DNA from 2 places in the Rhizobium sp. WSM409 genome. Region 1 is predicted to be linked to the other one. Evidence: predicted binding sites of a transcription regulator. Region 1 holds the regulator's gene; the other holds the start of a gene.
The links. The regulator PhoB, encoded in region 1, activates phosphate uptake and scavenging genes when phosphate is short. The targets are predictions, from matches to a motif close to TGTCATNNANCTGTCAT.
Positions count from the first base shown of each region.

Region 2: the regulator PhoB is predicted to act here: its motif matches at 1,500-1,516, upstream of AC25BC_RS21040 (DUF1868 domain-containing protein).

Region 1 is NZ_CM172794.1:184,723-187,816, reverse strand. Features, by position in the region: gene AC25BC_RS00945 (aspartate aminotransferase family protein) at 1-22, opposite strand, end outside; gene AC25BC_RS00940 (GcrA family cell cycle regulator) at 443-976, shown strand; gene phoB (phosphate regulon transcriptional regulator PhoB) at 1,219-1,902, opposite strand; gene phoU (phosphate signaling complex protein PhoU) at 2,037-2,750, opposite strand; gene pstB (phosphate ABC transporter ATP-binding protein PstB) at 2,795-3,094, opposite strand, start outside.
Region 2 is NZ_CM172794.1:4,277,462-4,280,555, forward strand. Features, by position in the region: gene AC25BC_RS21035 (glutathione S-transferase family protein) at 66-713, opposite strand; gene AC25BC_RS21040 (DUF1868 domain-containing protein) at 727-1,449, opposite strand; gene mtgA (monofunctional biosynthetic peptidoglycan transglycosylase) at 1,596-2,333, opposite strand; gene AC25BC_RS21050 (polyprenyl synthetase family protein) at 2,469-3,094, shown strand, end outside.

The DNA of each region.
Region 1 (3,094 bases):
AAAGCGGCGCGGCTTCAGCCATGGCGCGATCTCCATCAAAGTTGCCGGGCAATGACTCCGGCTAAGGAAACCAGGCCCGAAAAATCAAAAATGCCGCCTTGCGGCGGCGAGTGGCACTATTTCCTTTTCGCGCTGCAATGTCAACAAAACGGCGCCCTTAGCGTATGCAGCACAGGTGTACAGCGGCATTTTCAGTCTTCAACAGGCATTATTGCAGAAATGCCACGCAGGGACAGCAAGTTGGGGAAAACTACGAATTCGATTCATCCGGATTCATGCGACTCTTGTCACGGAGTCAGGCTCACACTAGGTTAAAGATCAATTACTAGACTGCATGCGGCGGAACTAGTCACCAAAATTGATCAAGCGTTTCTTGTTTCGGAGCTCCCGGGACAACGGTGAGGGATTCTGCCATCACCAACGCAAAAGGTGGAGACAGGGCATGAACTGGACAGACGAGCGGGTCGAGAAACTCAAGAAGCTTTGGGCCGAAGGACTGAGCGCGAGCCAGATCGCGGCACAACTTGGCGGTGTCAGCCGAAACGCGGTCATCGGTAAAGTGCACCGGCTGTGCCTTCCCGGCCGTGCCAAGGCCGGCGGCACCAACACCGCGGCGCGAACGCCGAAGCGCAATACATCGGCGCCGCGCGCGCCGAACTTCGCCTCTCGCATCACCACCCGCACCGTCACCCGCCAGCAGGGCGCGACGATGCTGAAGGAAGAGATCGAGATCGAAACGATCGAGGAAATGGAATACGTGCCGAGAGGCAATGTGGTGGTGCCGATTTCCCGCCGCCTCGGCCTGACGGAACTGACCGAACGCACCTGCAAGTGGCCGGTCGGCGATCCGCTGAAGGATGACTTCCATTTCTGCGGCTGCGAGTCCCCCGACAATTCGCCCTATTGCGGTTATCACCAGAAGCTTGCCTACCAGCCGGTGAATGAACGCCGCCGGGCAGCGGCGCGGGCCAGCTGAACGGGCTGACCATCGTTAGAATGCAGAAAACGGGCCGAGTGGCCCGTTTTTTTATGCGCGGATGGAAGCTCAGGTTTCCCTCCGTCATGCTCGGCCTTGTGCCGAGCATCTGATCACCTCAACTACTTGAGGGAAAAAACTTTATTTTCAAATACTTCATTTGGCGTGCGCAGATCCTCGGCACAAGGCCGAGGATGACGTCGCGGGTTTTGCCAGGGCTCAGCAGGCTCAGATGAAAGCCCTCAGGCTTCCATCGAATAACCGGCGCCGCGGACGGTGCGGATGACGTCCTGCATGTTGGAGAAATTCAGCGCCTTGCGCAGGCGGCCGACATGGACGTCGACGGTGCGCTCGTCGACATAGATATCGTGGCCCCAGACACCATCCAACAGCTGTGAGCGGGAGAAGACCCGGCCCGGCGACGACATCAGGAATTCCAGCAGGCGGAATTCGGTGGGGCCGAGGCGGACTTCGCGGGTCTTGCGATGGACGCGATGGGTCTCACGGTCGAGCTCGATGTCACCGCATTTCAGCACCGTCGACAGCACCTCGGGACGGGCGCGACGCAGCATCGCCTTGACGCGGGCAACGAGTTCGGGGGTCGAAAAGGGCTTGACGACATAATCGTCGGCGCCCGTCGACAATCCGCGGACACGCTCGCTCTCTTCGCCGCGCGCCGTCAGCATGATGATCGGCAGACGCTCGGTCTCCGGCCGCATGCGCAGGCGCCGGCAGAGCTCGATGCCGGAGACGCCGGGCAGCATCCAATCAAGGATGAGAAGATCGGGCGTGCGCTCCTGAAGCCGCATTTCGGCTTCGTCGCCACGAAGGATGGTATCGACCTCGAAGCCTTCCGCTTCGAGATTGTAGCGAAGAAGCACGCTGAGGGCTTCCTCGTCTTCAACAACTGCAACTCTCGGGATCATGCGTGTCGGTCTCCTCGCGCATGATCCTTAAACCAGGGTGATTTAAGCAATGCATCCTGCGCAAATTTAAAAATTGGCTGCGACCTCTTTGCGCGCCCGGACGGGCGCGCACGCAAGCGGCGGGGTGTGGGCAGTTATTCGGTGACCGCGCCGACGGTGTTGGCGCTGTCGTCCTTCGGCCGATCGCCTTCCGGCTGCGCGCCTGTCGTCATGTAATAGATCGTCTCGGCGATGTTGGTGGCGTGGTCGCCGATGCGCTCGATGTTCTTGGCGCAGAAGAGAAGATGCGTGCAGCTGGTGATGTTGCGCGGATCTTCCATCATGTAGGTCAGGAGCTCGCGGAACAGCGAGGTGTACATCGCGTCGATCTCGTTGTCGCGTTCGCGGATCGCATTCGCCTTGTCGGCGGAACGATTGGTGTAGACGTCGAGCACTTCCTTGAGCTGGACGAGCGCCAGCTCGGACAGATGCTCGAGGCCGCGGGCGAGCTTGCGGGGAACGCCGGTGCTTTGGACGGCGATGACGCGCTTGGCAGTGTTCTTGCCGAGGTCGCCGACGCGTTCGAGATCGGCGGCGATGCGGATCGAACCCATGATTTCGCGCAGGTCCGCGGCCATCGGCTGGCGGCGGGCGATGGTGACGATCGCCTTGTCGCCGATTTCGCGTTCGGCGTGATCGAGGATCACATCGTCGGAGATGACCTTCTGCGCCAGCGCGGTATCGCCGTTGACGAGCGCCCGTACGGCTTCGGCGACCATCTGCTCGGCCAGGCCGCCCATTTCGGAAATCCGCCTGGACAGGAACTTCAGATCATCATCATAGGCAGAATAAATATGTGTCGATGCCATGGGGCTTTATCCTCGAATAACGGAAAGGCTTGGTGACGCCAAAATCAGCCGAAGCGACCCATGATATAGTCCTGGGTGCGCGGATCGTCGGGATTGGTGAACATCTTGTCGGTGTCGTTCTCCTCGACGAGATTGCCGAGGTGGAACATGGCGGTGCGCTGCGAAACACGCGCGGCCTGCTGCATGGAATGGGTGACGATGACGATCGTGTAGTTCTCGCGCAGCTCGTGGATCAGCTCCTCGACCTTGGCGGTGGCGATCGGGTCGAGCGCCGAGCAGGGCTCGTCCATCAGGATGACTTCCGGGCTGACGGCGACGGCACGGGCAATGCAGAGGCGCTGCTG
Region 2 (3,094 bases), 710 kb from region 1:
TACATGCAAGGGGTGACCTTGACCAGTCCCCATGCGTATTTTTTGCAAAGCCGATGATTCCAGGCTCAGACTTCGTCTTCCGGCACGATCCAAGGCTCGGCTCGAGCCGCCTCTTCCCATTTCCGCCAGGCCGGATGCGCCTTCATGGTCTCCATATAGGCCAGCGTATCGTTCTGGCTGACGAGATCATAGATTTCGAACCGGTTGACGACAGGCGCAAACATCGCATCCGCCCCGCTGAACGCGCCAAACAGAAACGGTCCGCCGGATTGCTGCAGGAGGTCGCGCCAGATCGTCTCGATGCGGCTGATATCGGCGTCGACACCCTCCGGCAACGCGATCTTGCCCTTCGGCCGGCGGATATTCATCGGGCAGGCACCGCGCAGCGCCCGGAAGCCCGAAAGCATTTCCATCGAAACCGAACGGGCGAGCGCTCGCTCGGCGCGATCCCTCGGCAGAAGGGCGGCGTCCGGATAAAGCTCGGCGACATATTCGATGATCGCCAGCGATTCCCAGATCTTCAATGCACCATGCTGCAGAAGTGGTACTCGCCCGGTCGGTGAGACCGCCTTGATATCGCGATTGCCACCAGGATAGTCGAAGGGGATCAGAACCTCCTCGAAATCGACGCCGGCGCCCGTCAGCGCCATCCACGACCGGAACGACCAGGAGGAATAGTTCTTGTTGGCGATGTAGAGCGTCGGTCTATCCATGGGCCTCTCCGGTTCAGGCTTCGAAATCGAAGATCAACAATTCGTGGAAATGGTTCATGTCCTCGAACGCGCAGAATGCCGGCGGGGTCAGCTCGAAAACAGGGGCCTTGCGGCGGACATCGTCGGCGACGTTGTCGAGCATTGCCTGCCAGCGCGGCAAGGCTTCGTCTTCCAACCGTTCGATCGCATAGGCGAAGGTCATGTGGAACTTATAGTCCTCATGGTTCGGCTGGCGATAGCCCAGAAGCTCGGCCAGCGCATTGCGCCAGGCTCGCATGACCTTGCGGTCTCTCTCCGTCGCCCCGTCGACGAGCAGGCCCGACGGGCGAGCTTCGACGATGGCGACCTTGAAGGGATCGGCCATCGAGAAACCTTCGAGCCGGGCCGCCATCAGCGCTATCATGTCGTCGATCGGCGTATCGAGAGGCAGATCGCCCGGCCAGCAATCCTGGCGGCGCCTGGTCTCGATGACACCTTCGAAAAGTGTCATGTGAATGCTTGATATCGGCGTGAAGAGGAACTGCGGGGCTTCGGGCATCGCCAGATATTTCTCACGCGCCTCGATCAGCACCGCCTGCGTTTGCGAACCCTTCTCGATATGGCAAACGATGGTGTTGCCGGCTTCCGGCAGAAAGCCGCCGACCTTGCGATAACGGCTGCCGAGATGGGCGGGCGGGGTTGGATTGTGCCTCTTCGAATAAAAGAGAAGCTCGGGCGAAAATGTCGTGATGGTCATGGGCGACTCGGGGGCTCTGGTTGGACTGCATTCGCCCATATGGCAGAACCAAGAATGTCAGATGACACTTGCCACGTCTCGAGCACGATACCGAAAAGTGTGAGCGGTTTTCGGACGACATCCTGTTCTAGCGATAAGTTCTGATCTCAATCATAGATGCACCGGATGTAATCGCCCGAACCTTGTGCGCGTCTCTCGATCACGCCGGCGAGCCGGCGAAGACCTCGTCCGGGCTTGCCGGCATTGCGGTCGATGGGGTTCGGCAGCGAGACGGCAAGCAGCGATGCCTGGCGCCGCGTCAGCTTCGAGGCCGGCACCTTGAAATGATGCTGGGCCGCCGCCTCGATACCGTAAATGCCGGGACCCCATTCGGCGATATTGAGATAGATTTCCATCAGCCGTCGTTTCGACAGGACGAAATCCGTGCTCACCGCGAGCGGAAGTTCCAGCGCCTTGCGCACGAAGGAGCGGCCGTTCCAGAGGAAGAGGTTTTTCGCCGTCTGCATCGGGATGGTGCTACCGCCCCGTGTTGCCTGACCTTTCAGCGTATCCTCGACCAGCATGCGCATTTCCGCCCAGTCGACACCGCCGTGAAAGCAATATTGCCCGTCCTCTGACATCATCACCGACTGCACCACAACCGGGGCAATCTTATCAAGCGACACCCATTGCCTGTCGTAACCCCGCAGCAGCACGAGATCGCGCAGCATCAGCGTCGAGACGGGATGAATGAAAGGCAGCAGATAGAAAAAGATCAGCGCATAGGGAAGAATCAGCAAGACCAGCACGGCAAGAACAATGCGTTTCAACACACGCCCGTCTCCGAACCATCGCCGACGAGCCGGCATGTCGACGCTGTCCTCTCTCTCCGGCGCTATATCCAATGTCCCCAGTCCGATTTCGCTCCTGTCGTTCTCATAACGCCTGTGCAGAGCTTATGCCAGAGTGCGCGGCGAATCTTGCTGCCGCCATCGACAATTCCGTTGCAAGCCCGGGGGCGCTCATGCCAAACAGCGCCCATGGACGCGAACCGGGACACTTTCGAGACGAGGCTGAAGAACAACGCCCGCGACATCGAGGCGCTGCTCGACGCATTGCTTTCACCGAGTGCCCTTTCCGATGAAATCGCCAGGCCCGAGACGCTGCGCGATGCCATGCATTATGCCGTGCTGAATGGCGGCAAGCGGCTGCGCCCGTTTCTCGTCGTCGAAAGTGCAGCCCTTCTCGGCGGCGACGCAGAGGCGGCGCTTCGCGTCGGCGCCGCCCTCGAATGCGTTCACTGCTATTCCCTCGTGCATGACGACCTGCCGGCCATGGACGATGACGACCTGCGCCGCGGCAAACCGACGGTACACATCAAGTTCGACGAGGCGACGGCGATCCTCGCCGGCGACAGCCTGCTGACCTATGCCTTCGACATCATCGCCGCGCCAGAAACGACCCTTGCCGATACGAGCAAGGCATCGCTGGTGCTGGCCCTTGCCCGCGCAGCCGGTCTCGGCGGCATGGCCGGCGGCCAGGCGCTCGACCTCGCGGCGGAAAAGCAGGCCCCCGACGAGGCCGGCATCATCCGCCTGCAGGCGATGAAAACAGGCGCGCTGATCCGCTTCGCCTGTGAAGCCGGCGCCGTCATCGCGGCAAGCCG